One region of the Thalassotalea aquiviva genome, then DNA from elsewhere that is predicted to be linked to it. Evidence: predicted binding sites of a transcription regulator. Region 1 holds the regulator's gene; the other holds the start of a gene.
What was found. Region 1 encodes FNR, which switches genes on or off when oxygen is low (the NO sensors DNR and NnrR bind a similar motif). Its sites were predicted from a motif close to TTGATCTAGATCAA; they were not measured.
Positions count from the first base shown of each region.

Region 2: the regulator FNR is predicted to act here: its motif matches at 8,886-8,899, upstream of ACAY00_RS12680 (putative zinc-binding protein).

Region 1 covers NZ_CP166961.1:1,528,971-1,544,331, reverse strand. The annotation lists gene ACAY00_RS06940 (BadF/BadG/BcrA/BcrD ATPase family protein) at 1-244, opposite strand, end outside; gene ACAY00_RS06935 (LysE family translocator) at 440-1,063, shown strand; gene ACAY00_RS06930 (hypothetical protein) at 1,068-1,520, opposite strand; gene ccoN (cytochrome-c oxidase, cbb3-type subunit I) at 1,817-3,241, shown strand; gene ccoO (cytochrome-c oxidase, cbb3-type subunit II) at 3,252-3,926, shown strand; gene ACAY00_RS06915 (cbb3-type cytochrome oxidase subunit 3) at 3,929-4,114, shown strand; gene ccoP (cytochrome-c oxidase, cbb3-type subunit III) at 4,107-5,087, shown strand; gene ACAY00_RS06905 (FixH family protein) at 5,234-5,716, shown strand; gene ACAY00_RS06900 (heavy metal translocating P-type ATPase) at 5,719-8,121, shown strand; gene ccoS (cbb3-type cytochrome oxidase assembly protein CcoS) at 8,143-8,388, shown strand; gene ACAY00_RS06890 (sulfite exporter TauE/SafE family protein) at 8,379-9,050, shown strand; gene fnr (fumarate/nitrate reduction transcriptional regulator Fnr) at 9,095-9,823, shown strand; gene uspE (universal stress protein UspE) at 9,935-10,855, shown strand; gene ttcA (tRNA 2-thiocytidine(32) synthetase TtcA) at 10,961-11,887, shown strand; gene ACAY00_RS06870 (NCS2 family permease) at 12,274-13,563, shown strand; gene ACAY00_RS06865 (outer membrane protein OmpK) at 13,639-14,409, shown strand; gene ACAY00_RS06860 (hypothetical protein) at 14,758-15,183, opposite strand.
Region 2 covers NZ_CP166961.1:2,829,088-2,844,448, forward strand. The annotation lists gene ACAY00_RS12625 (hypothetical protein) at 107-1,027, shown strand; gene ACAY00_RS12630 (c-type cytochrome) at 1,312-1,611, opposite strand; gene hemC (hydroxymethylbilane synthase) at 1,741-2,685, opposite strand; gene ccmE (cytochrome c maturation protein CcmE) at 2,763-3,242, opposite strand; gene ccmD (heme exporter protein CcmD) at 3,247-3,474, opposite strand; gene ACAY00_RS12650 (heme ABC transporter permease) at 3,474-4,220, opposite strand; gene ccmB (heme exporter protein CcmB) at 4,220-4,909, opposite strand; gene ccmA (cytochrome c biogenesis heme-transporting ATPase CcmA) at 4,924-5,565, opposite strand; gene ACAY00_RS12665 (U32 family peptidase) at 5,763-6,638, opposite strand; gene ACAY00_RS12670 (peptidase U32 family protein) at 6,666-7,661, opposite strand; gene ACAY00_RS12675 (SCP2 domain-containing protein) at 7,858-8,385, shown strand; gene ACAY00_RS12680 (putative zinc-binding protein) at 8,461-8,832, opposite strand; gene ACAY00_RS12685 (AgmX/PglI C-terminal domain-containing protein) at 8,994-9,977, opposite strand; gene ACAY00_RS12690 (ExbD/TolR family protein) at 9,970-10,500, opposite strand; gene ACAY00_RS12695 (biopolymer transporter ExbD) at 10,493-11,047, opposite strand; gene ACAY00_RS12700 (MotA/TolQ/ExbB proton channel family protein) at 11,075-11,692, opposite strand; gene ACAY00_RS12705 (hypothetical protein) at 11,694-12,032, opposite strand; gene ACAY00_RS12710 (tetratricopeptide repeat protein) at 12,032-12,781, opposite strand; gene ACAY00_RS12715 (tetratricopeptide repeat protein) at 12,765-15,361, opposite strand, start outside.

The DNA of each region.
Region 1 (15,361 bases):
GCAAGTTGGCTCCAGCAACACCAGCCACCACAGTCAAATCTTTGATGTTTAGATTTAAGTTAGATTGTTTTAAAGCTTTTTTGGCAACCTCAACAATATAATGCTGGCACAAGGTCAAATTAATAACAGCATTAGCAGAATCTGAGGTGCTCTTTGCAACGAACATACCTTTGCTATCAACTAAACGAGCATTACACTTAGTACCACCGGCATCAATCCCTAAAAAGTATTGCAAATTATCCACAGTATCTCCTTTAGCCATCCGACTTTTGACAAATTTAGCCAATTAAATCGAACAAGTCCGAATAAAATAACACATTATCCCTGTTACATTCCTCTATAGGCAAGATGTAAAGCTAATTTGTTTGTATAGGAGAAGGGATAAGTAGAAAGTTATTCATAAAATGCGTATTATTTGGCAAATTTCTAAATATATTGCATTATGGAAGCATCAACCCTCGCTTTATTCATTTCAACCTTTTTCTTTGTTTCTATTACCCCAGGTATGTGTATGACCCTCGCTCTAACGCTAGGCATGAGCATTGGTGTGCGACGTACCATGTGGATGATGGTAGGAGAACTTCTAGGGGTCGCAACTGTTGCTATTGCTGCCGTTATAGGTGTTGCCACTATCATGCTAAAAGTACCTGAAATTTTTATTGTTTTTAAAATTATTGGGGCTTTGTATTTGGCCTATTTAGGCATACAAATGTGGCTATCTAAAGGTAAGATGGCCATTTCTTTGACGCCCTCAAAACAACAATTGGTTTCTGCTAAAAGGTTATTAAGCCAAGGTTTTATTACCGCTGTGGCAAACCCAAAAGGATGGGCATTTATGATTTCTTTGCTCCCCCCCTTTATCAACTCTGACGCCGCATTAGCTCCGCAATTAACCATTTTATTGGCCATCATTTTAGTGTCAGAATTTATCTGTATGATGCTCTATGCAACAGGTGGGAAATCACTTGGATTACTTATTTCTAAATCTGAAAATGTACGCCTAATGAACCGAATCTCTGGTACCTTAATGATAGGAGTCAGTGTGTGGTTGGCAATGAGCTAATCGCTTAATTTTGATAACTAACAAAATTAAACATCAGAGTTTGTGTTTTTTCACCTTGTTTAATATTAACAAACATAGTCCATACCATTTGAGGGTCTGTGCATGCGCCGAGCATGGTTTTGGCGATAAAATGCGTGTTGTTAGGCTTAAAAAACAAAGGGACTTTGCCCATATACATATCGCGCCCTTCTATCCAAGCCGATTTAATATCTTTTAGCTCAATTGAACCTAAAGTCAGTTGAAATTCAATTTCTTGCTCGCTCAAAATTCGCTTTGGTAAAGCCGTTAATTCAGCGCTACCAAACAAAGTCTCTTGAGTACAAACTTGGTGTTCAAAAGCACACAGGCTTGGGATTAATTTTGTTGTATTTTCATTGTATGACGCCAGGTTAAAAGTGAAATAACCCAGCCCGAATAAGAACAAAACCGTTAAAAAAATGTAAAAAGACTTAAGCACCCGTTTTTACTCGCTCGCAGACTTGATTAAACGGCTATTATTAAGGAAATGAATCAATTTTGCACACATTGTTAAACTTTTTGAAAACATTTACTTGATCCACATCATATTTTTACCATCATCTAATGACATTAGGGGGCAGAATCTATATTATCGCCCACTAAAAATAAACAGTTTTACCGACTGTGCATTTTTTGAACTATAACTAATAGACATGCCTTATACTTACGGTTTGTAAACAAGCATGAGCTATTATTTCTCATAACGATATAATTATAAATGTGGAACCATTATATATGAGTCAAAACAATCTGACAGAAATGGATTACAACTATAAAGTTGTTCGCCAATTTACTGTAATGACTGTTATTTGGGGTATAGTTGGCACATTAGTGGGTGTAATTATTGCGGCACAATTAATTTGGCCGGCTCTAAACTTCGACACTCCGTGGCTAACGTATTCTCGTTTACGTCCTTTACATACTAATGCGGTGATTTTTGCCTTTGGTACAAGTGCCTTATTTGCAACATCTTATTATGTTGTCCAACGTACCTGTAAAACGGCATTATTTGGTGGCAAGCTTGTGCCATTTACCTTCTGGGGCTGGCAAGCTGTTATTGTTTCTGCCGCTATCACTCTGCCACTTGGTCTTACCTCTTCAAAAGAGTATGCTGAATTAGAATGGCCAATTGACATTCTTATTGCCCTAGTTTGGGTTTCTTACGCAATCGTCTTCTTTGGTACGCTTATCAAGCGTAAAACGTCTCATATATATGTGGCCAACTGGTTCTTTGGTGGTTTCATCATCACAGTCGCTGTTCTACATATTGGTAACTCAATGGCAATCCCATTAACGTTAACCAAATCATACTCGCTATACTCTGGCGCTATTGATGCCATGATGCAATGGTGGTACGGTCACAATGCTGTTGGCTTCCTGCTAACCGCTGGCTTCCTAGGTATGATGTATTACTTTGTACCAAAGCAAGCTGAACGCCCTGTTTACTCATACCGTTTATCGATTGTTCACTTTTGGGCTCTAGTATCTTTATACATCTGGGCTGGTCCGCATCACCTTCACTACACAGCACTACCTGACTGGACTCAAAGCTTAGGTATGGTTATGTCTGTTGTTTTATTCTTACCATCTTGGGGTGGTATGATTAACGGTATTATGACGTTATCTGGTGCATGGCATAAACTTCGCCATGATCCAATCTTACGTTTCTTAATCGTTTCATTGTCTTTCTACGGTATGTCTACCTTCGAAGGTCCAATGATGGCAATCAAATCAGTGAATGCATTATCTCACTACACAGACTGGACTGTTGGTCACGTTCACTCTGGTGCGCTTGGCTGGGTTGCTATGATTTCAATTGGTGCGGTGTATCACCTAATCCCAGTGCTATTTAACCAAGGTCGTATGTACAGTATTAAGCTTATCAACATTCACTTCTGGTTACATACTACTGGTATTGTTCTTTACATTGTTGCTATGTGGATTTCAGGCGTAATGCAAGGTTTAATGTGGCGTGCAGTAAATACTGACGGTACGTTAACCTACAGCTTCGTAGAAAGTTTACAAGCATCGTACCCATTCTACTTCATTCGTTTTGTTGGCGGTTGTTTTGTCGTAGCTGGTTTCCTTCTAATGGCTTACAACATGTTCAAAACTATCGGTGCAAAAGACGGTAGTTTAGAAAAAGAAGCGGTTGCGTAAGGAGAATACAATGTCAATGAATAAACATGAAAAAGTAGAAAAACACGTTGGTTGGTTCTTCATTATTACCATCATGGCAATCAGTATTGGTGGTTTAGTTGAAATCACCCCGCTGTTTTTCCAAAAAGAAACCACCCAACCTGTTGAAAGTCTGCGTCCTTACACAGCGCTTGAAATGGAAGGTCGTGATATTTACATTCGTGAAGGATGTAATAACTGTCACTCTCAAATGATCCGCCCATTTCGTGCTGAAACTGAGCGTTACGGTCATTACAGTGTTGCTGGTGAATCTGTGTGGGAACACCCTTTCTTATGGGGTTCTAAGCGTACTGGTCCAGATTTGGCTCGTGTTGGTCAACGTTATTCTGACGACTGGCACTACGCTCATTTAATGGATCCTCGTTCTGTGGTACCTGAGTCAAACATGCCAGGCTACCCATGGTTAGCAGAAACGCCTATTAGTAATGAACTTTCTGCTAAGAAGATGAAATTATTTAACCAATTAACAAAAAATCGCAGCCACAAAGATGAGAATGGTAACTTCATTCCGCTTTACTCGGCTGAAGATATTGCTAATGCGGGTAAAGAATTCGCCACAACGAAAAGTATTACTGGTAAGGACTCTCTACAAGAGATTGATGCCCTTATCGCTTATTTACAATCACTTGGTCATGCGTTGAAATAATTATGGATTATGGCACCTTACGAGGCATTTTTACGGTTTTAATCTTTGTACTATTTATCATCATAGTGCTATGGGCTTACAGCAGAAAGCGTAAAGACTCATTTGATGAAGCCGCTAAATCTATATTAGAAGACGACGAGAAAGACAAACAAGTAGATAAAAAACAGGAGACTAATAATAATGTCTAGCTTCTGGAGTATATGGATAACCGTCTTAACCTTAGGTACGCTTATTGGCTGTATCATCATCTTACGCTGGTGTATGAAAAACTTCACCGGCGTTGAAGAAGGTAAGCCAATGGACCACGAGTTCGATGGTATCCAAGAGTTAAACAATCCACTACCTAAATGGTGGAGTACATTCTTCCTTGTTACCATTATTTGGGGTTTTGGTTATCTTGCTCTTTACCCTGGTTTAGGTAACTACGAAGGGTTATTTAAATGGCGCAGCTCAAACCAAGACGTTGCTAACATTGTGGACTCAAAAGAAAAAGCAGCCGCGGCTAAAGACGCTGGCATGTTGATTCAATATGACCGCGAAGTGAACCAAGCGGAAGAGCGCTACGGGCCAATTTTTGCTGAGTACGCAAGTCAATCGGTAGAACAGCTAAGTAAAAACGAAGAAGCCTTAAAAATTGGCCAACGTTTGTATTTACAAAACTGTTCGCAATGTCATGGTTCCGATGCGAAAGGCACCGTAGGCTTCCCTAACTTAACGGATACTGATTGGTTATACGGTGGCACGGGTGCTGATATTGAACACACCCTACTTTACGGTCGTAAAGCCAACGGTATGATTGCTTGGAAAGACATGCTAGGTGGTGAACAAGGCGTTAAAGAAGTTACAGCCTATGTAATAAGCCTTAACCCAGAACGCGCTGATAAAGTTAACGCTGACCTGGCTGCTAAAGGTGAACAAAAGTTTGCTATGTGTGCTGCGTGTCACGGTGATCAAGGCCAAGGTAGTTTAGCAATGGGTATGCCTTTAGGCGCCCCTGCCCTAAACGACAACATTTGGTTATACGGTGGTTCTGAACGTGCAATTGAAGAGTCTATCCGTAACGGCCGTGCTGGCGTGATGCCTGCTTGGAAAAGCATTCTTGGTGAAGATAAAATACGTGTGATCAGCGCATACGTATACAGCCTATCGCAACCAGAATAACCTTCGCTTTTGTTAACAACCCTGTATAGAAATTCTATACAGGGTTTTATTTTACCTAAGTATCAGTAAAAGAGTCCTTATACGAGTAATCGTGATAGAATGCTTACTCGTATAATGATTATTAAAAAGAGATTTGAGTTACTTTTATGCAAACACCTTGGTATAAAGAGCCTTGGGCTTATTTAGTTTTTATCCTTCCCATAAGTGCTGTTGTTGCGGGTATTACCACCCTTATTATCGCTAATACCAACCCAGATACGGTTGTTGTTGATGATTATTACAAAAAAGGCAAAAGCATAAATCAAGACATTCGTAAATTTAAAATGGCCGAAAAACTTGGCATTCGTTTTAATATGCATATCAGCGACAATGAAATTGTGCTGATACCAACAGGCATTGAAAAAACATTCCCAGTGTTAAATGTAAACTTTTACCATTCAACCTTAAGCCATCGCGATTTTGATTTAAAACTTACCCGCGATGGTAATGGACATTATCGTCAACAATTTGACCAAGACGTAAACGGCAAATGGCGAGTATCTATTACCCCGTTTGACGATAAGTGGCGTATGCAAACAATCGTTGCATTACCTCAAGTACAACCTACCGAATTTGAAATGCAATACTAACTATGAACGGATGTTTTCATTGTGGCGAATCCATTCCGCCAGGGCTAAAACTGTTTGTAAACATCGATGATAAAGATCAACCTATGTGCTGCTATGGCTGTCAAGCTGTGGCCCAGGCCATTGTTGAAAATGATCTACAAGATTATTATCGTTTTCGTACAGAAAAAAATAAAAAAGTTGACGAAGTCATTCCTCAGGCTTTGCTCGAACAACCTTCTGGTAATGATTTTATCAACGATGAATCGTTACAAAGTGAGTTTACCCACGATGCTGAACAAGGGCGAGAAACCATATTATCCATCGATGGTATGGCTTGCGCTGCCTGTGCATGGCTAATTGAAAAACAAGTTCAAAAACAACCCGGTGTGGTTAAAATTCAGGTCAATGCAACAAGTCAAAGAGCAACGGTTTGTTGGCAACCTGATACCGTACAACTGAGCGACATTCTTAATCTTATCCAGAAAATTGGTTACCAAGCTCTGCCTTTTAAAGCCAACTTAAACGAGCAAAAAAACGAACAACAAGCTAAAGCCTTTATTCGTCGCCTTGGGGTCAGTGGCATTTTAACCATGCAGGTAATGATGGTTGCCTTTGGTTTATATTTTGGTGCCTTTAGCGACCTAGCTGAGCACAATCTGACTTACCTTCGTGGGACCAGTTTTGTGCTGACTTTACCTATTGTGACCTATGGCGCATTGCCATTTCATATTGGCGCATACAAAGCGTTAAAAGCCAAACATTTATCGATGGACGTTCCGGTTTCCATTGCCATTATTTTGGCCTTTATCGCCAGCAGTTATGCGACTTTCACTCAATCTGGTGAAGTTTACTTTGAGTCGGTAAGTATGTTTACTTTCTTACTGCTTATTGGCAAATTTTTAGAGTTTAGGGCGCGAGCGCGAGCCGCCGAGGTGTCTGCAAATTTATTAAAACTTATGCCTCTAACCGCAACCAAGCTGGTGCAAGGCTGTGAGCAAATTGTCAGTGCTAAGTCCTTAGTTGCTTTGGATCAGGTGAGTATTAAACCAGGTGAGACCATTGCGGGCGATGGTGTAATTGTTGATGGTAATTCGAGTATCAACGAAGCCATGCTAACGGGAGAGCATGACCCCATTGATAAAAGCATTGGCGACGCTGTGTTTGCTGGGACGGTTAACGGCGATGGCAATTTGGTGGTCGAAATTAGTAAACCTAATGCGGAAAGTTTTTTAACCAACTTGATTCGCTTAAGCGAGTCCGCACAAGCGTACAAACCCAAAATAGCCAAATTATCCGACAGGATTGCACAATACTTTGTTGCCTTGGTGTTAGTCACCTCAAGCGCGACCGCATTGTATTGGTATCAAACCGAGCCACAAGACGCGTTTTGGATCGCCTTATCTGTATTGGTTGCAACCTGCCCTTGCGCCTTATCGCTTGCTACCCCAACCGCATTAACGTGTGGCACCATCAGTTTAAATCGCCAAGGGATTTTGATTAAAAACGCGCATGTTTTAGAAACCGTGCCCAAGCTTAATCGAGTCGCTTTTGATAAAACAGGTACCCTGACCCAAGGTCAATTTAGCCTTGATCGGCTAGTACGCGAGCCAAACTTTGAGCAGTTTAGTGACAACGACATTCTTGCGATTGCATCAACATTAGAGTCTCGTTCCGAGCATCCTATTGCCAAAGCCTTTTTATCATATCGAGATCATAGCGTAGCCATAGAAAACATAAAAGTTATCCCAGGTTGCGGTATTGAAGGGAAATATCAAGGTCAAACGATTCTGATTGGCAAATTTGAATGGGTTAAAAACTTTGCCAAAGTAAACTCAGCATACGATGATGCTCAGTGTATTTTGATATTAAATGGGCAATGCGTTGCTGCTTTTTATTTAAAAGACAGCATTCGAGACGATGCAGTGCTCGTTTTAGAGACGTTAAAACAACATCAAATCGAACCCATGCTCATAAGTGGAGACTCTAAAAAAGGGGTTGATGTATTTCTACAGCAACTCCCCATTAACGATGCTCACAGTGCTTGTAGTGCCCAAGATAAATTGAACATTATTGAACAACAGCAACGCCAGGGTAATCATTTAGCCATGGTTGGCGATGGGGTTAATGACTCCCCCGTATTCGCGGCAGCGCACGTATCGATAGCTATGGGCAGTGGCACCGAAATAGCGAAAAGTGGTGCCGATGTTATTTTATTAAACAATAAGTTGTCGTCTATATTAGCTCTTTGTCAGATCAGTGATAAAACCAATCGTATCATTCGGCAAAACTTTGGTTGGGCTTTTGCCTATAACGCCATCGTATTACCGCTTGCGGTTGCTGGCTTTATTACCCCATATCTGGCAGTATTAGGCATGTCTGCAAGTTCTATTATTGTGGTCAGCAATTCACTAAGATTATTAAAATAACGGGTCGGTATAGGCTACTTTATGAGTGTCATCTACATTTTAATTCCCATTGCCATTTTATTTACTGCTTTAGCCATTTATTTGTTTTTTTGGGCGGTGAAAACCGAGCAATTTGATGATTTAGAAAAACAAGGTATGAGCATCTTATTTGATGAAGACAAAACAGCCAAAAAACACAGCAAAAAACATAAACAACCCGATGCCAAAACAACCGAGCATCAGCACAAATCCAACTTAGAAGAGTCATCAGAAGACGAATGGAATTAAGTTATTTTTCGGCCTTTTTGATTGGTTTAGCAGGGGCCGGTCACTGTGTTGCTATGTGCGGAGGCATTACCTCTATGCTGAGCGCAAATGTTGTAATAAAACATGAAAAACCCAATATTAACCTTATCCTAGGTTACAATGCGGGTCGCATCCTTTCTTACTCTATTGCTGGGTTAATTGCCGGAGTCACAGGTTCTTTAGCTATCAAATCTATTGGGGTTCATGTAAACTGGCTCAGAGTGATTGCCGCCATCTTTTTAATATTCCTTGCCTTGTATATTGGTCAATGGTCTTTTTTACTCACTCGAGTAGAGGCCATCGGAAAAAAGTTATGGGTTAAAATTCAGCCTCTTAGTAAACGATTTATCCCTGTTAGCAATGTTAAACAAGCTTTAATGCTAGGTGCAATCTGGGGTTGGTTACCATGTGGCTTGGTTTATTCTACCTTAACTTGGAGTATGGCATCGGCAAATGGTATAGATGGGATGTTCATAATGATGAGTTTTGGACTTGGCACTTTGCCAGCTTTATTTACCCTTTCGCAAGGTTACGGCTTTGTTAGCAAAACTTTAAAAAATAATTATTTTCGTAAAGTTACTTCAATTTTTTTATTATTAGCAGGAATTTATTCTTTGATTATTGCTCTTGATCTAATTTTTTAGTAGAATTTTTTTGACTTTTTCCAAATACATCATAGAAGGTTGATATGCCTCAAACGATAGCGTATACAAATAATATAAAATGCCAGAGCTGTAGTATCAGTGAGTTATGTTTACCATTTAGTTTAAATGAAAGTGAACTAAACCTGTTAGATGATATTATCTCGCGTAAAAAACCGATCCAAAAAAATACTCAACTGTTTAAAGCGGGCGAATCTCTGCAAACGCTTTATGCGATCCGTTCGGGAACATTTAAAACCTTTATTATTTCTGAATCTGGTGAAGAACAAATTACCGGATTTCATTTAGCAGGGGATTTAATGGGCTTTGATGCCTTAAATAATAAAACCCATCCAAGTTTTGCGAAAGCGCTTGAAACCTCTATGGTTTGTGAAATCCCATTTGAAGTCCTTGATGTTTTATCATCAAAGATCCCTAAGCTTAAAGCGCAAATGATGAATTTGATGAGCAACGAGCTACATAGTGGTAACGAAATGTTGTTACTTTTAAATCGTAAAAACGCCGAAGAAAAGTTAGCGACTTTCTTAGCTTCTTATGGACGTCGACTAGGTGCCCGCCACTTATCTTCAACCGAGTTTTGTCTACCAATGACTCGCAGTGAAATTGGCAATTACATTGGCTTAACCATTGAAACCATTTCTCGCCTAATGACCCGCTTCCAAAAAGAAGGGTTAATTCGAGTAGAAAACAAATTCATTACCATTATCGACAAAGACCGTTTATATCAATTAGCGGGTATTAATAAAGTTAAATAATGGTAAAAAGAAATTAAATCAAATAATTAACGTCTAAGCAGGTTCTATTTGTAAGTATCAAATATTAATATTAAGCTTAATATGAGTTTTTAATATTGAATAGGTATACGCATGGAAAGTTATCAGAACCTCTTAGTCGTTATTGATCCCACCACCGAAGACCAAAAAGCCTTACAACGGGCGTGTACCCTAGCCAAGCAAACCCAAGCTAAAGTAACTGCATTTCTGTGCATTTACGACTTCTCTTATGAAATGACCACCATGCTTTCAGGTGAAGAAAGAGAAAGTATGCGTGCCACCGTTATTAAAGGTAGAGAGCAATGGTTAGACGACATCCTTATCGATTTTGACTACAAAATTGATTACAAAGTGATCTGGCATAATCGACCTTTTGAAGCCATTTTAAACGAAGTCGATGAGCACAAATACGATTTAGTATTAAAAAGTACGCACGAGCACCCTACTCTGCAATCTGTCATCTTTACCCCGACCGACTGGCATCTCATACGTAAGTGCTGGGTTCCACTATTGCTGGTAAAAGAGCATAGTTGGCCAGAAAACGGTCATATCCTCGCGGCTATTCACGCCAGCAGTGACGAGGAAGATCATATGTCTTTGAACAATAAAATTACCGAAGAAGCGATTAATTTAAGTAAGTTAATAAAAGCCGATACCCACTTTGTAAACTCTTATCCTGGTACACCTATTAATATTGCCATAGAAATTCCAGAGTTTGACGCCGCCGAATACAATAAAAATATGCAAGCACATCATATTAAAATGATGCAACAGCATGCCGCCAAATTTGGCATTGATAAAAAGTATTTACATGTTAAAGAAGGCTTACCTGAAGATGTTATAGAACAGGTTGCCAACGAACTTGATGCTGAATTAGTGATTCTAGGGACCATTGGTCGAACAGGACTTTCTGCCATGCTTATCGGCAATACCGCTGAGCATGTTATTGATAGAATTAATTGTGATCTACTAGCGCTTAAACCTGATGGCTATATTTCGCCATTTTTACAATAATCTGTCTTAAATAACCGACTTGCAAAGCCTCAATTACATTTTGAGGCTTTTTTATTGTTAAAGCGATAAGGTATAATGCACCATTTTCCATTGCAGGTTTACCAAATGTCGACTCAAACACCTACCGATAAAGTAGCTTTATCCATACTAAACAAATTAGAAAAACGCTTTCGCCATCAGGTAGGTAAAGCAATTTTTGATTACAACATGATTGAACAAGGCGACAAAATCATGGTGTGTCTATCGGGCGGTGCTGACAGCTACACCATGCTAGATATTTTAATCAATATGAAAAGCCGCGCCCCAATTGACTTTGACTTAATCGCGGTGAATTTAGATCAAAAGCAACCGGGTTTTCCTGAGCATATTTTACCTACCTACCTTGAAGCATTAGGGGTTGAGTATCATATTATTGAAGAAGATACCTACAGTATCGTTAAAGACAAGATCCCTGAAGGTAAAACCACCTGCAGTTTATGCTCTCGCTTACGTCGCGGTATTTTATACAGCACCGCCAAACGATTAGGTGCGACTAAAATTGCCCTAGGTCATCATCGCGATGACATGATAGAAACATTATTGTTGAATATGTTCTTTAATGGTAAAACCAAAACCATGCCAGCCAAGTTAGTATCCGATAATGGCGAGCACGTGGTTATTAGACCATTAGCGTATTGCAAGGAAAAGGACATTAAGCAATATGCTGAGTTAAAACAATTCCCAATCATTCCTTGTAACTTGTGTGGAAGTCAACCAAACTTACAGCGTCAGAATGTCAAACACATGCTTGCTGACTGGGATAAGCACTTCCCAGGACGTGCAGAATCGATATTTACAGCCATGCAAAATGTGGTGCCGTCACATTTATGTGATCATCAACTGTATGATTTTAAGTCAGTCGACTTATCAACAGGAGTCGTTGCAGGTGGTGATATCGCTTTTGACAAAGAAACCATTAAGCCACCTCAAGTCAATACCTTTACAAGTAATACCGAATCGTTAAACATCGTCGACATTGTCGAAATAAAATAGTTAATTTCTGGTAAAATGCCGAAATATGTTGATAAAGTGCAAGCTTTTGTTACAAATAGCTATGCTTTTGTAGTTTTATTACTTAAAATACCGCCGAAAATTTCTTGAGGCATAAGCTAACGCTTATACCAAATCTGATTGAGTAATGAGCAATAATCATACTCTTATTGAGATAACTGATTGAAATTTTTGGGTGGGAGATTTGGGTAATATCTACAGGTGTATCCAAAATTCCTCTAAGTGTGTGTTAACACATTTCATCCCTGAATTTTTTCAGCATACGTTGCATAAAGTGTTTTCTTAAAAATACCTTATGCAACGCTCATTAACGCAGTCAGACTTGGTATCATGCCTTGTATATCAAACCTCGTTTTGGGATAAAATTAATGTTTGAAAAATTATTCAAGCTATCTGAGCATAATACCTCAATCAAGCAAGAAGTCGTCGCAGGCTTTACCACCTTCCTTACCATGGCATACATCATTTTTGTTAACCCAAGTATGTTAGCCATGACGGGTATGGACCAAGGAGCGGTTTTCGTAGCTACGTGTTTAGCTGCAGCAATCGGTTGTTTAATTATGGGTCTATACGCTAATTACCCTATTGCCCTTGCTCCAGGTATGGGCTTAAACGCATTTTTCACCTTTACTGTGGTAATGGAACTAGGTTATTCCTGGAACGTTGCACTAGGTGGTGTATTCATTTCGGGTGTGGTGTTCACTCTTTTAAGTGCTTTTAAAGTACGTGAATGGATCATCAACTCAATTCCTCATTCATTACGATTTGGTATTGCTGCCGGTATCGGTATGTTCCTAGCATTAATCGCGCTAAAGAGCTCTGGTATTATTGTCGCAAGTGACGCAACTCTAGTTACTTTAGGTGATATTACTGCGTTTAATTCGTTAATGGCGGTTTTAGGTTTATTCCTAATTGTTGGTTTAATTAGCATGAACATTAACGGTGCTGTAATGATTTCAATTTTAATTGTTACGACCTTAGGTATTGTTTTTGGTGATGTTAACTACAACGGTATCGTTTCAATGCCACCATCTATTGCGCCAACGTTTGCCCAATTAGATATTGCTGGTGCCTTTAATGTTGGCATGATCAGTGTTATTTTTGCTTTCTTATTCGTTGACCTATTCGATACCTCTGGTACTCTAATCGCGGTTGCACAGCGTGGTAACATGCTAGACAAAGAGGGTAACCTTCCTCGTCTTAAAAAAGCCTTATTTGCTGACTCAGGTGCCACTATCGCAGGTTCTTTACTTGGTACTTCAACAACCACGAGTTATGTAGAAAGTACCGCGGGTGTTGCCGCTGGTGGTCGCACTGGTTTAACCGCTGTTGTTGTTGCTGGTCTATTCATTTTAGCCTTATTCTTCTCTCCTTTAGCAGGTATGATCCCAGCTTACGCTACCGCAGGTGCACTATTTTTTGTTGGTGTTCTTATGGTTGCTGGCCTTGTAAATGTTAAATGGGACAATCTGTTAGATGCCGTACCTGTCGTGGTCATCTTAGTATCGATGCCATTAACTTTCTCAATTGCCGATGGTATTGCGTTTGGTTTTATCTCATACGCAGCAGTACGTATTTTCAGTGGCCGATTCTCTGAAATTAGCCCAAGTGTTTGGTTCTTAGCCGCACTATTTGTTGGCAAATTCGCCTTCATGTAACTTTTTCGGGCAGAACTTCTCTGCCCTTTTTTTCAAATTTTAAAAATCAAATTAAATAATAAAACAGGGATCACCATGTCTAAAATGTTTAAAACACTTACCGGTGCCGTGGTTGCGGCTGCGTCTTTAGCTTCATTAAACGCTAACGCGGAAATGTTCTGGAGCGACAATTCTATTTCTTACCTAGATAACCTAGGTCACTATGAAGTAGCAGCTAACGACAACATTTCTGTTGTTACTGTAGAGCACGCATCGGGTCACAATTGGGGCGATTTATTCTTTTTTGCAGACCGTTTAGACTTTAAAGCTGACACTAAAAATATTGCCGCAAAAGAAACTTACTCAGAGTTTTCTCCACGTCTAAGCCTTAGCTACGCGACGGGTAAAAAGCTTGAGTACGGTATCATCTCAGATCTATTTTTGGCGACAACATGGGAACACTCTACCTATGTTTCTGCAGCATTTAACAACAGTTTTGATAACTACCTAGTTGGTGTTGGTGCCGATCTTAAACTTCCGGGATTTGCTTATGCAAACATTAACGTGTACCAAGCAAATAACGAAAAAATGGATAACGACCAACAATTAACGTTCGTATGGGGTTACCCATTCAGCATTGGTTCAGCTGACTTTATGTTAGACGGTTATATTGACTGGTCATCAGCTGAAGCGCACGCGGCTGATTTTCACTTTAACCCACAATTACGCATGGATGTGGGTAAATACTTTGGTGTACCAAAGAAATTTGAAGCGGGTGTTGAATACTCATACTGGCACAACAAGTTTGGTATCCCAGGCCTAGACAACGAGTCTGTGGTTAGCTGGATGGTTAAAGTTCACCTTTAATCCACTCTAGTCTATAAACAAGACATAAGAGTCAAGTCTTTACCCTTAATGTAGATAATATTTTTGGTATCGGCATAATTAAAAGGGCTATGAAATAACATTCATAGCCCTTTTTTAATTTCTGCGTGCCATTTAGAAACGAACACAAAACCTGTTATAAAGCGCCAAAGAGAAACACGCATAATCAAAAAAATACATCGTCATCCCACCATATTTTGAAGTAGGCGCCAAAACACGGTGGGATAATGAAATGGACCCACCCTTTATAACGGCTATAACGGCTATAACGGCGTTATGTTTCTAGGTCTTTGTCGGGCTGAACCTCGCTCTTTGCACTCACAGTGTTAATTAAGCACTACACCCTTGGCTGATACTAGTTGCAGTGCCTTCTTGCTCGACCCAATAATAAACGGACATACCTTCTCGTTTTTTACGAATGATATAAGTTTCACCTGGCTCTGCATTAAAACGAACACAACCTTCTGATGATAATTGTCCTTGGTAGTAATCAACCTTCACTTCGTTAAATCCTGCAATGATCTTGGCTTGCTCTGGGTAACCTTTGAAAAAATCACCTGCTGCCTGACCATTAATAGTGTTTATATACAAACGCTCATCTAACCCTACAAATATCCCATGAGCATGTTCAGAGTCAGCTTTAAGGAATGCCATGTTTTTTGCTGTCAAACCTTGTGGCTCATAGATATCTGTTGAAGCACACCCTCCCAGCAAGATTAAAGTTGATAGAAAACTTGCTGTAATTATTTTTTTCATTTCCTAACCCTGTTTAAAATACTTATGTTTCTTAGTAGAGCCAAGCATCCGTTTGCTACTACTTATTAATCAATAACTTACGATATTTAACTGACAGGCGCAAATATCACAAAACATTTTTTTGAAATTCTAACGCTACTGCCAAAAAATGTTAACTCAGACACTGTTTTGCAAGTAT
Region 2 (15,361 bases), 1.3 Mb from region 1:
CTTAGATGCATGAGTATACTAAATATTATTAATGCTTTTTCTCGTAGATTTTATTCAATGAGTCGTTGCATAACTTTTTAACATAATAAAATTATTGGAAACGAATATGCCTAAGAAATTACATTTGCTTGCGCCAGCCTTACTTATCGGTGCGCTAACGGCTTGTGAAAAAGCTCCTGAGCAACAAACCGAGCAAAATACTCAACAAGCTGCAGTATCTACCCTGCCAGAAAACCACCCACCAATGCCAACTCAATCAACAGAACAACAACTTGGCGCCTTACAAGGTGGTGTTATCAAAGATATCAAAACAGGCGGTGGTTATACTTATGTTCTGGTTGCACGAGCTGGGCAAGAATTTTGGGCAGCGGGCCCTGAAACGTCGTTAGAAGTAGGTAACTTAGTTGGCTGGCATAATGGCACTGTGATGAGAAACTTTACCAGCAAAACTCTTAACCAAACGTTTCCAGAAATTTCTTTTGTTAGTCAGTTTGTCAATCCAAGTACGCAAATGACGACATCGACTCAACGACGCACTTCAGCACCGTCAGCAAGCAATAGTACTGGCGGTGTGATCAGTGAAGTTTTAGCTGGTGGCGGTTACACCTATGTAAAAGTGAACATCCAAGGTAATGATGTTTGGGCTGCAGGTCCTATGGTCAGTGCTAAAGTCGGTGATGCGATTTCATGGCAAGGTGGTTCAAAAATGAGTAACTTTACCAGTAGCTCATTAAACCGCACCTTTGACGAAATTTATTTCGTTGGTGGTTTCATTAAAGGCACTCCAAACCAAGCGACCGCTAGTACCTCAGGCCAAGTAGCGCAAGTAATTGCCTCGGCAGGTTACAGTTATATTGAAGTTGCAATGAGCACCGGCAACGTGTGGTTAGCGGCACCACAAACCAGTGTACAATCAGGTGATACGATTAGCTGGCAAGATGGCGCCGTAATGAAAAACTTTAAAAGTAGCTCATTAGATAAAACCTTTGAGCAAATTATCTTTGTCGACAAAATTTCAAAAAGCTAAACCTTAAAACCAAGAACAGCTCATAACCGCAGAGCCACTAACTATTGTTGGTGGCTTTTTTATGGCCGCCAAACAATACCTTACCTAAAAGCTTGAGCTCTTAGCTTAGTGAATAAACGTCATGGGATGGGGATGACATCATAGGCGTAAGGCAGATTTAATTCATACCAATCAAAAGAAAGGCATAAAAAATGCCATGACAAAGCATAGCATTTTAAATGTATGTTCGGTAAAAGAGAGTCATTATGGCCTTGCCATCACTCCCTTTTTGTCCAGCAATAACCTTACTTAAGGCTTGCGTAGTATGCGGCTAGGTTAGCAACATCGGCATCAGAAAGAGGCATCGCCATACCCGACATTACTGGGTCTTTACGAGCACCAGATTTAAAGTCAGATAATTGCTTAGCAATGTACGCTTCTTTTTGACCAGCAAGATTTGGGTAATTTGGAATCGCTGAAACACCTTCTGCACCGTGACAAGCAACACAGCTCGCAGCTGCTGCTTTACCTGCTTCAACGTCCGCTGCCATAGCTGTGCCGGTCATGGCGCCTGTTAGCGCTAATGCAATGAATATTTTTTTCATAGTTTACTTCTCTTGTTGATTAATAAAATGCTTAAAAAGCTTTTTAAAGATACTAAAACCCGCCGTTGTAGCGCGATTTTTAGTTTTGTTCACTGGCTTAAAGTATGTACTAAGCCAGTTTAGATCAGACTAAATAGACCCCAATTCGTTTTGATACACTTGCTTTAAAATTTGATCCGCACCGTCTTTTAGCAGTTGTTGCGCCAATGCATTACCAAGCTCTTCCCCCTGCAGGGCCTTACCTGTAATTTGTTGCTGCAAAATAACGCTTCCATCTGGAGCCCCCACTAAACCACGAAGTTCGATGTCTTCTCCATCTATCACTGCATAACTGCCAATGGGCACCTGACATCCGCCTTCAAGAGCGCAGTTCATTGCCCGCTCTGCGAGGACTCGTAAGCGCGTTGTTTTATGTTCTAGTGGTGCTAATAAAGCTTTCACTCGCTGATCATCTGTTCGACACTCGATGCCAACAGCACCTTGACCATTAGCCGGTAACATCACTTCTGGCGCAATATACTCACGAATTCGGTCGACCATTTGCAAACGAATTAAACCGGCAGCGGCTAAAATAATGGCGTCATATTGCCCATCATCTAACTTCGCTAAACGAGTATTAACATTGCCTCGCAGATCACGGATGTCAAGGTCGGGACGCAGAGCTTTAATTTGACATTGACGGCGCAAACTTGAGGTACCTACAACGGCACCTTGGGGGAGTTCGGCAAAGCTTTTGATGGTATTTGATACAAAGGCATCACGCGGATCTTCGCGCTCACAGATCACTTCAAGACCTAAACCATCTGGAAACTCGACCGGCACATCTTTCATTGAATGTACGGCAATGTCGGCACGGCCTTCGAGCATGGCCACTTCCAACTCTTTAACAAACAACCCCTTACCACCAACTTTGGATAATGGCGAGTCCAAAATAATGTCCCCTTTGGTCACCATGGGCAATAGTTCGACCGTTAAATCTGGGTGAAAAAATTCTAAGCGAGCCTTTACATATTCTGCCTGCCACATCGCTAGGGCACTTTTTCGAGTCGCGATTCTTAGGGTTTGTTTAGTCATTTCATATTCTCTGTTGTTCTAAAGTGCGAATCGACAGCCCACATAACGCCGTTCACGGTTTATTCGCACCAGTCAAATTAGTTGCTTAATTGTTCTTGGGTATACTCTATCTTTTGATGGTGTTCCCCTACCGCCTCAGCAACTTCTTTAGGCATATAGTTTTCATCATGTTTTGCTAGCACTTCGGACGCTTCAAGTAGACTGTTACCAATTAAGGTACCATTTGCGACGATGCCCTGACCTTCACGGAATAAATCCGGTAAAATGCCATCGTATTGGACTTTAACCATAGGGCCTTTATCCATCAGCTTAAAGCTAACCTTAAGACTATTTTCGTCACGTTCGACACTGCCTGGTACAACTAACCCACCAACCCGAATTCTTTGACCAATTTGAGGTTTAATACCGGTATCCGCCTTACCTTCAACAATTTCGGTAGGAGTAAAAAACAAATCAATATTTTGGCTTAAGGCATATAAAGTTAACCCAGCGATGGCACTCAATCCGACTAATATTGAACTGACTATAGTCAACCTTTTTTTTCTACGAGGATTCATCAAGCTATTCTCCAAGTTGTTCTTGCAAACCTTGGGTTTGCTGTTGTGAACGTTTACGCAATTTATTTTCTCGGGTTTGTTGTTTGGCTATTTTATCGATGATTGCTTGGTGTTTTGACTTGCCATTTAGAATTAACAAAATAAGCAAGGTCGCGGATACTCCATACGATAACCAGACGTAAAACCCGTAACCACCCATATTGATAAAGTCAGTGAACGTTTCAAATTGCATTATTTTGACTCCTGTTCTGTGGCAAGAGCGCGTACCCATGGACGCATACTATTGCGCGTTAACACTTCATTACAAAAACGTTTGCAGGCAATCGCACCAACCAAGAATGAAAACCCAAGTAAACACACTAAGAACGGCCAGAGCATTTCTGCTGACATTGATGGTTTGTCGAATTTACTGACCGTGGCACCTTGATGTAGGGTATTCCACCATTCAACCGAGTAATGAATAATTGGAATGTTGATAACCCCAACAATGGCTAAAATACTGGCAGCCTTACCAGCTAAGATTTTATCTTCAAAGGCATTGTCTAAAGCAATAATGCCCAAATATAAAAACAGTAAAATCAATTCAGAGGTTAAGCGAGCATCCCAAATCCACCATGTCCCCCACATAGGTTTTCCCCATGCGGCGCCAGTAAATAAGGCAATCGCGGTAAATATCGCGCCAATTGGTGCTAACGCTGCAGCAGAAGCGTTGGCTAACTTAAACTGCCAAACCAAGCTGGTAAAAGCCAAAATCGCAATACTGACATAAATCCCCATCGATAACATGGCGGCAGGGACATGCAAGTAAAAGATCCTAAAACTGTCACCTTGTTGATAATCGGCTGGGACAAAAGCTAGTGCCCAGACTATCCCGATACTCAACAGAGTAGCTGCCAAGAGGGTGAACCATGGGGTTAGTTTATTTGAGAAGTGATATGACACTTCTGGATTTGCATATGGGTGTAACCATTTCCACATTAGTTAGTACTCACTCTTAAAGCCGCCCCGACAGCAAATGGGGCTAATGTTAATGAACCAAAAAACAGGGCCGCAATGATCGCTAATTGACCGTTATAAGGCATGTTCATTGCTGCGGTGTCTATGGCACTGGTAGCAAAAATTAACACCGGAATATATAACGGCAGAATAAGCAAACTCAGTAACACACCGCCTTTTTTAATACCTACGGTTAACGCCACGCCAATAGCGCCAAGCAAACTTAGTACCGGGGTACCTAACAACAAGGTCAAGATTAACGCCCCATAACTTAATTCGTGTAAATGCAACATAACCGCCAGCAAAGGAGCAACCAAAATTAACGGTAAACCGGTGATCAACCAATGCGCAAATACTTTTGCCAGCACCACCACAAACACCGGGTGCGGACTTAATAACATTTGCTCCAAAGACCCATCAAGGTGATCGGACTTAAACAAGCGATCCAATGACAATAAATTCGCTAATAGCGCCGCAACCCAAATAATGCCTGGTGCAATTCGGGTTAATGTATTGGTTTCAGGGCCGATACCAAGCGGAAACAGTGACACCACAATGATGAAAAACAATAAGGGATTCACGATGTCATCACGATGGCGCAAGGCAATGGTAAGATCTCGCATTAATATCAGCTTGAAAACGGCGCGATATGATAAGTTTTTTTCTAACATAAGATCTCGACTTCCTAAAACAAGCGATATTCAAGACTGATTTTTTTAATTTTTTCAGCACTAATAGATAAATCTTGATGGGTTGTTAAAATAACGCATCCACCACGTTTTGCATGCTCGACAAAAAGTTGTTCTAGACGCTGAACTCCGGCTTTATCAATGGCAGTAAAAGGTTCATCTAAAATCCATACGGGTGCCGTTGCTGAAAACAATCTTGCCAATGCAATTCGTCGATGCTGACCCGCACTTAAATGCGACGCTAAACTGTCTTCAAAGCCGTAAAGGTTGACGTCTGATAATCTTTGCTCAGCTTGTTCTGCATCAATACCGTGTAAGGCAAGATTAAACTCTAAGTTTTCCTGGGCAGACATTTCGCCTTTGACCCCAGGAAGATGCCCTAAATAAACCAAATTTTGATGAAAATATTCGCGACAATCGTTAATGACTTCATTATTAAACAGCACTTTGCCATCAAATGGTGACGCCAATCCCGAAAGGATACGCAACAAACTTGTTTTACCAGCCCCGTTTGGACCTTCGATTTGAACGATATCGCCAGAGCTGATGGCAAAATTCAAGTGCTCAAACAGGATCCGATCTTCCCTAATACAGGTAAGATCAGAAACTTCGATTAATGGCGTATTAGGCTGTGACAATATTTTGCGCTTCTAAAATTTGCAACATCAGCCCTATGCTGATGTTATCTGTTAAATTCTAGATACAATGCTATCTTATCTTGGTTGGAACTTGGTTGATCTAGATCTATTTACTTATTTTGACAATTATTCAACATTTGCAACAAAACGTTACGTCCCAGATAAGGGTTGATCTCAGCTCAGTGTTTAGCCGATGCTTAAACCGAATGCATACCCGATATTTTATGCCAATAACCATTACACTGGTTGTCTGCGAGAGTTAGATTTTCGGGATTTTGTAACTGTTGTTTAAATTGCGATAACTGCCACAGTGCATTGTCGTTGTCAGGGCTGATTCGAACAATATCAACGCCAACATTGGCCATACTGGTTAAATCATTAATTAAATTATATTGATAACCTGACATGGTTTGGATGCCATTAAGCACAAATACCTGTTGGCCCTCGCGACTTTTTAACGAGCGTCCTTGAGGATAATTAATACAACAGTATTGGCAATCGTCTTTCTCTCGGTTTTCAGAGCGTGCGGTAAAACAACGAGCAGAATAAGCCAAAGGAAGATGACCGTAGGCAAATACTTCACTTTCAAAGAGATCGCGTATGCCTTCATCTTCAGCTTGTTGCAAGACCTGTTGCAGCCAATCGCCAGACAGTTCCACGGGCATAACCCATCGCTTCATACCTTGCTTTAAAAACACTTTAAGGGTTTCTAGGTTATAGCAATTAATGGCCGGTCCAAGGACAAAAGGGCGCTTTAATTCGGCCATTATTTGCACCCCGCTTAAGTCGTTCGCCTCAACCAGTAATTCGCCGTTATCGCAAAGACTGCGCATGATCTTTACTTCGGCTGACGATTCCAGTAACGCCATTGTAGAAACGACCACCTGTTTACCACTTTTGGCCACTTCTTTTGCTAACGCTAACCATTGTCCGGCTTTAAGTTCACGACGTTTTGAACAAACCGTTTCGCCGAGATAAATAATATCGGCTTCGCTTTCCATCGCCTGTTGATAAAAATGTTCAACCTGCTTCGCTGGCCAAAAAAACTGACCAGCACCTAATGATAATTTCATGATTGTTACCCGTTTGAGATTAGCGCATTATTGCCATTTTCGATGATATGCACCCAATGTGGTTTGAGTACCTTCTGATAAGCCAGACAGCCCCTGCATCCAATGGTCACTGACTTGATACGATTTAGGATCCTGATGATACCTGTCGATAGCTGCTCGCCAGATACGAGCGATTTGTTCAACATAAGCTGGACTGCGCTGGCGACCTTCAATTTTGACCGATGCGATGCCCATTTTGGCTAAGTCAGGTAAAAGCTCAAGGGTATTTAAGCTCACCGGTTCTTCAAGTGCATGATACGTGTGCCCACCAACATCAAAACGGCCTTTACATAAAGTCGGATAACCAGCATTTTCATCGGCTTGATAGCGATCGATTAACACATCGTTTAGACGACTTTCCAAACCGTCTTGGGTTTCTTGCCAGCGAACAAATTTCGCCGGTGAACAAGCACCCACGGTATTGGGCGATTCGCCTGTTAAATAAGACGACAAATAACACCGCCCTTCAGCCATAATACACAAACTACCAAAAGCGAAAACCTCCAATGCCACTGGAGAGTTTTTCGCAAGCTGTCGAACTTGCTGAACCGACAAAACTCTAGGTAGAACCACTCGTTTTACCTCAAAGTTCTGTTTATAAAAGTTAATGGCTTCAATGTTGGTGGTGGACGCTTGCACCGATACATGCAGTTCAATATCTGGGTATTTGTTGGCCGCATAATCAAGCACCCCAATATCGGCCACAATCAAAGCATCCGCGCCAATGGCTACGGCATCATCAACCGCTTGGCGCCAGCGCAAGGTGCCATTAGGATGGGCAAAAGTATTGATTGCAACGTGTAACTTTTTCCCATGCAGATGGACATAATCCGCCGCTTTTTGTAGCTTTTTGCCATTAAAATTCAAGCCCGCGAAATGACGCGCATTGGTGTCATCCTTCATGCCGATGTAGACAGCATCAGCGCCATTATCTATGGCCGTTTTTAACGCAGGCAGGTTCCCCGCAGGACAAAGCAATTCCATGATACTTTTTATTCTTTTCTGATTAATAATAATATTTTGACCAGCATTCTAATAAGTCAAAACATCGACACATTGATTTAAATTAAATTGCCTAGGAATTAAACGAAGCAATCGATGCGAACTTGATCTAATTAGAAGTTTAATTTGCCAACCTAGTTATGATATGAGCTTTTATAACCTATTTAGGATGTGTGTCGTGACGATCCATAACCCGCTGCTAAGATTGCCTTTGCCCTTTAGAACCAATATCGTAAATCACTTACCGACGGTCATTCGTCCGGCGCTGAATTTAGTACCTTTTAAGGTACAAAAACTGATTGTTTTGAAACTGTTGTCCGCCATTTTTAAAGACGCTATTGAAGACGGCGATTTTGACTTTCTTGAGCATCGTTGGGTAAAAATATCGATTTTTGATTTAAATTTGCACTGGCTGCTAAGCTTTAACCACCGTCAATTAGAAATGGCGCCAGCAGATGGCACAATACAGCCCGAAGTGGTATTTCGGGCGACCGGTGATGACCTTCTTCTAATTGCAGGGCGTAAAGAAGATCCTGATTCTATGTTTTTTCAGCGCAGACTTTTAATTGAAGGGGACACCGAACTTGGTTTAGAGCTAAAAAATTTAATCGATGCAGTCGAATTAGATGACTTACCAACGTATGTGCATGTGCTCATTGACAATTTAGCCCAATTTATTCAACACACACGCGAGCAAACAAAATAAGATAAAACAATGATCCATACTGTAGATTGCACATCAGGCTGAACCCACACGTTTAGCCTGACTTACGATTTTATGTTATTGAAATGAAAAGCCTTGCTCATCTAAAGACTGATAAATGGTCTTTAACAAAACAAAATTATCCAATAATGATGTGCCCCAGTTATCGACGATCTCAGCATCAAAATTACTTAGATTAATATAAAATTTAGGTTGAAATTGATGCGCGTTGATCGCACTTAGGGCACAGCCTTGGGTACAACCATCAATAGCAACTACCGGATTACCATCAATGTGGGCTTGCTGAATCGACACGTTATCAATTTTTAGCAGTTGACCAAAATTATCTTTATCCATTGATTTTGCAATACTTTGACCGATTTGACCGTGTCGGCACTTCCAAGCACAAGCGTTAATACTGGTGCAAGAATATATAATTGTATTTTTCATGGCCCCCCCATTCAAGTGAGGTCAAATTATAGCCTCACTTGGATTTTTAGCCCTTGATTGAAATCAACCAGCGCCATCACCAAAAAACAATAAAATGCGATAAATCAATGAGTTAAAATAACTTATCAATATTTAATCTATGGTTAACTTATTTCCATCGACTAGCTGATGGTCATAAAGTTAAAGGTATAATTTATTCGAACCGACTCGGTGCCTTTTTGCCCAAATTGGATTAACTTTATTCGTCGGATCAATTTATTTTCTAACTCTGCAAAATTTAATTCACTGACCAACATGTTGGCCAAGCTCACTTGGCCTTGCGCCGAAATTTCAAGGTTGACAGTAAACTTGCCTTCAATATCGGGCTTTTTACGTAAAGCTCGGCGATAAATGCTATACAGAGCGCCTTTGTTTTTATCCAAAATAAGTCTAATAGAATCCACGCTTCGACTCTCAACTGGCGCCGTGTTCTTGCTCTCAATTGGCGTTGATGGCGCACTTAAGTCACTCCCTACACGATCAGTTTGTGACACCAGTGGATACTGCTTTTTGAGAGTTAAATCGTGTTCAACATCGACAATATTAAGCTCATCACTGAGTCTTTTGCCTTGGGTGTTAACAGTGCTGTTAGTTAATGGTTTGTGCATCCGCTGAGTCGCTACTTGGCTCAGTATTTGTTGGTGCTGATTTACATCAGAGTCTGGTTGTTCAAAAGGCATTGGATTGGCGGTTGTCGATGGTGCATTTAGGGCGACATTTGGCGTTAGTTTGTTAAGTTCAACGGCATCTTTTAATCCCGATAATTGATTACTAAGAGCTAACAGCCCCGAATTTTTCGCCCTTTTACGCGCCATAGCCAAAGCATTAGCCGATTTCAGTTGAGGTGTTTCTGCTTCGCTCGTCCCCCCTTGCTCTATGTTTGATGAAGGGCGTTTAGGCTTAGGATCAGGCTGTTCGGTTTTCTGTATGCGTACAAACTGCGTCACCGGCTTTGTCTTTATGGGCTGTAGCTGCTTAGGCAAATCAACAAAGCAAACATAGCCAAAAAACGGCAAAGTAAAACAAAGCAATAATAACACTATCCACTTAAGGCGCTTGTTTTCATCTTGCTTTATGCGCAATGAAATGTCGTTATCTTCAATCACGGCTGTCCCCTGCCCTGTATTGAGGGCTACTTACATCCGCTGGGTATAATTTTTCTACGGCCAGAGAAATATCCGCAAAACCACTGTCAGCCGATGTATTCATTACCCGCTTTAGCAGGTTATATGGGGTGTTTTTATCGGCTAAAATATTAATGGCTAGAGCCTCATCATTGTTTTTTGATACCAAATCAAGTTGTTGTTTATGTTCATTAAGCGCCTTAGTTAGTGACTCGATAAATTCAGCTTCAGGAACAATATCTTTAATACTGATAAGTTTTTTGCCTTGCAGTAACAGCTCATTCTTGGTGAGGGTAATATTAAGGTTATCTTTTGCCACGGCATTAATATGTGAGCTTGGTAGCTCTATGGCGTCATGCTTTTGTAAAACCTGCACTTGAGACGAATTCACCAGTAAGAAAAAGACTAAAATAGTAAAAATATCCATTAAAGAGACCAGTGACAAACGTGTGGGTTGCGAGGTTTTGCTAAAATACCCTTGCTCAAACTTTATTAACTTACTCATGAACAATTCCTAATGGCGCTGTAATTTTCGGGCCGGCCACTGAACGTAATAAAGGCGCGTCTTTTAATACCACATTGGGAAATAGCTCGGCGTCTACCAAAGATGCCGCGACCACGGCTGGGTATGAACGTGTTTTTTCCATTAAGGTAATAATGGTTTGATAGTCAATGTCAGGCTCGAGTGATAACACAATGTCTTTTTTATCAACGCCTTGTTCTAACAGCATGACTTTTAGCGACTTTAAGGTCGTGATTAAGGTTTGATAATCGTACTTGTGTTGTTTTTTTTCTATCTCGACAAGTAAATTATCTTGTGGATAAAAAACATAAATCGACTGTTCTCGCACCACCAAATCAATCGGCTGCTGCTGTTGCTCTATTGACAGTGGGGGTAAAGACCACTCAGATGTTGGTAATTGAATATTAAACACGCTTAGGTGCGAAGACACCATCATGACTAAAAGTACAGGCACCAATACCACCATCAAGTTCAAAAATGAGGTGATATCGAGCTCGGCTTCAAACTGACTTACTTTAGGTTTTTTCATCTCTATGTTCTGATTATTTCAACGGCACTATTTTTTTGTTAGCGTATTAAAAACTTTAACACTGGCTACATGCAGGTGACTGACCAACTCGGCGGTTTTGGTTTGCAACATGGAATGCAGCATCAGTAAAGGAATAGCCGATATTAAGCCAAACGCGGTAGTGTTCATTGCCACTGAAATGGACTGTGACAATAGCGACGCCTTCTCGGCAGGATTCGCACTGGCAATGGCAGAGAAGGCCGCGATTAGACCTAAAATGGTCCCAAGTAATCCAAGCAAAGTGGAAATATTAGCGAGGATAGATAAATAAGGCGTTCGTTTTTCTAACCTTGGCATACTTTCAATTAATGCTTCGTGCATCACCGATTCAATATGATCTTTATCTTGTTGTTGTTGCCAACTTTTTGCCCCACTTACCAATACTTTTGACATAAGTGATGGGTGTTCAAGATTGGCTAAAGCATGAAAATCTCTTTTAGATAAGATAGGTTCAATGATATCTAATGAGGCATTAACCTTACGCTTTTCCTGAAACAAGAAAATTGCCCGTTCAATAGCGATAGCAACACCGGTGAATAAAACAACGGCAATGGGTAACATGAAGGCGCCGCCTTCTTGAAAAAAACGAACAATATTGTCTAACATTTTACTTCTCTTCTCTCGCTGATTTTAACGTATTTGCGCGCTCAAAATATGCTTCGCGCTCAAGGTGTTCTATAGAAACTGGTTTTTTGGCTTTATCCAACTGCAGTGACTTTAACTCGGTGGTTAACGGCATTGGCTTTAATTGTTGCCAGCTCAAAGCCGCACGAATTTGTGGCTCATGATGAATAGCAACATATTCGCTCTCAATTTCCGCTAACACGGTCATTTTTTTAGCGTTATTGTCGGTTGCAGGGCCACCTTCTTGTTTTTCCTGGGCAAAAACAGGCCGGATAAATACCGACAAAAATAAGACAAGCACTAAACTTTTGCTGAGCATCATTACGACTTACTCTCTTGTTGTTTAAGTTGGCGTGATAAATCTTTAATCCAATATTGCACGCTCTTGTCTTGTTCTACGCTGAGGTCCAAATACCGCTTGTAATGCGCCAGTGCCTGCGTTTTTTGTTGTAAATAGAGATCATATAAAATGCCCAAATTACGATGGGCTAAGGCATAGTCTGGCCAACTTTTTAATGCCAATAAATAGTGCTGTTTGGCCAATGAAAAGTCTCCCGTTTGTCGATATAATGTCGCCAATCGGTTTTGCGCCACATAATTCAAGCCATTGACTCTTACGGCCTGTTGATAAAAACCCAGCGCATCATTACGTTTATCTTGCCTCTTTTTAATGTCCCCCAAGTGGACATATAACCCAGATAAGTTTGGATTTTGCGCTATCAATCGAGTAAACAACTGCTCGGCTTGTTCAAGCTTGCCTTGTTGCTTATGTCTAATCGCCAAATGTATTTGAGCGCGCACTGCTGGCAAAACCCATACTTTTTGGGCCTTGTAACGGTTGATTTCTTTGTTTTGTTCAAGCGCTTGCGCACTGTTTCTAGAAGATGGTTCTGTTAACAAGGTATTGGTTTGTGTTTTAGCGCTTGCTTGCTCTATCGGATCAGAGCGCTTGCTATCATTTGGCACCGAACTCTGATTGCCTGTGCTAACACACGCACTAAGCAACGCGGCGATACTAAAGGACAAGCACCATCGTTTGGTATCCGATATTCTATTAATGAATGTCTGCATAATCTTGTTCTAATTGCTCTTTTTTAAAGTATCTAACGGGTAACAACTGCGCCAATATTGAAAGCGACTGTTCGATATTTGGATCTAGGCCTGTTGAAATGCGCTTCACATTTAATTCGTGCAACTCAATCGCCTTTTCTTCAAAGGGGTAAGCTTGCTCTTCTAGCATAAATTCGTATTCTTGAAGCTCCAGCTCTGATAATCCATTAGGTCGTTCTGAATTGAGTAAATCTTTGGCAAAAGTTCGATAGATTTCGGCCATATTAAAATTGGCATCCGTTGCGTACTCATCCACGGCTAAGGCCAAAATATCACTGTAGCCCTGCAAGGCTGATGCCATTGATTGCTGTTTTTGTTGTAACTTTTGTTCAAAGGGCTGGATCAGTTTAATGGAATTAAATCTTGCCATACTCTCATCGGCAAAGACTTTTAGCGCCATCGAGGCTAAATAACGTGAACGTTCGGTGCTTTGATTGCCAGCTTGTTTATTCGATTCGACAAGCTTTTGCAGCCAAAACTTTTGTTTACCCAATTCACCATTACGCTGATATATTTGACTTAATTTAAACTGAGCCGCCATCGTTTTTGCCAGTGGCATAGGGTAATTATTGGCGTAACTTCGATACGCTATTCGAGCCTCTTCAATGTTATTAAGCTTCTCAAACAAAGTGGCCGCTTGCCATAACATGGTTTGAGTCTGCTCACTTCTAGGGTGCGTTTGCCAAATAGTTGCATATAAGGTGGCCGCTTGCTCTAGCTGGTTATTTTGTTCAAACGCATAAGCGAGCTTAATTTGTGCATCGGTTTGCTGCCATGGGCTATTGGGAGTTTTGACCAGTTGCTGTAAATAAGGAATAGCGTGTGTCCAAGCTTGTTGCTGAATATACAACATGGCCAACTCATAACGCGCAGTAAGTGTAAGAGAGCCTTCGTAACTCATGGTTAAGAAACGCTTGAAATGCGCAATACTTTGTTGCCTGAAGCGGGTTTTTAGCTTACCACTCGAAGAGTCGACTTGCGCCAAACTTTGCTCACCTTGTTTATAAATAGCCCGTAAAAAAGCGGCCCTTAAAGGTTTATATTGGTCTGAATCTTGATTAACTAGAGTCAGTGCTTTTGCATATTTTTGCTCGGCTTGGGCATACTGGTTTAAAGCAAAATGACTGTCTGCGAGAATTAACCATAAGGTTAATTGCTGTCTTTTGGTTAACGGAGCAGGTTGGCCATATGGTGGTTGAAAAATATTATCGACACTGACAATGACCTCAGGATAACGACTGAGCTGAAAGTATTGCTGGGCTAGACTGATTTGCACCGCTAATGCTCTGACATCAAAGAAATACCGCTGAATAAAGCGCTTTTTGGCATCAATCTGTTGAGCAATCACCTTAGTGTTATTCAACGCTGCCTCTTGCCACCTTTGATACAACGTGATTAAAGCATACGCAGCATCGCTAGACGCTTGTGAGCGAACCCGTGTGCCATTTTTGTGGTCTATATTGGTGTCTGCAGTGATGTCAGAATAGGCTAAGCGTTGATACGCTTTTTCAGCTAACTTAAAGTCGCCAGATGCCGCGTAGCTGTGCCCAAGACGCAACAAGCTTTGCTCATAGTGCCGATCATTTTCGTAGCGTTGAGTGTATTGTTTATTCCAATAAATGGCCTTTGCAAACAACGCATTGAGTTGTTGCATTGAGGCTTTATCTCCGAGCTGATTGGCCATCGCCTGAGCTTGCTCAAACTGCTCTGTCGCTAAGGTAAAAACGATGTCTTTTATTTTATTAAAAGCCTGAGTTTTATAGCTTGATGCCGACGCCTGCCAATAGGGTTGTCCCATTGCATAATGCTCAACAAAATAAGCCCGTTGATTATACAGTTGCTCTGAATACCCCGCTTGTTCCAAAAGATCTAAAATGGCAAGTTCATAAACAATATTTTCAGGGTTTAGACGGTTATTTTCGATTAGGTTTTGATACACTAAAACGCTGTCGCTGTATCTTCTTTCCTGTAAATAATAGGTCGCTAATGCTTGATAACTGAGGTCGCTATATGGTGCTTTATTTTGCTGAAAAAAATGATTTATCGAGTCCACACCATCAAGTAATGCAAACATATAGGACATCATGGTAAAAGATTCTTCGGTAAAGGCCTTATTTCTTGTGGCCATTTGAGCAACTAAACTGGGAATATCTTTCACCGGCTCAGATAATTGATTAAGCGTCGTAAAATCTAACACATCCGTAAAAAGGGTTAATGACTGTTGATACTCGGCTAACTTGAAATGACTCCAAGCCAACATGTAGGTTGTCATCAAGTGATATTGTTGATTCGGCTTTGCCAGTAACACTTGCTTGAATATATCGACGGCTTGTTGATAATCACCATCAAAAAATAAAATTTCAGCGCGTCGATATTTGGCTTCAATAAGGTAAGGACTATTGGGGTATTGCTCAATTAAGCGTGCAAGGGTATTAAAACTTAATTCGACTTCATCAATACCATCATACACTCGAGCCAACTGATACAACACTTGATCCTGTTCGTTAAAGTCATCAGAGGTAGATAGGAACGACTCAAGTT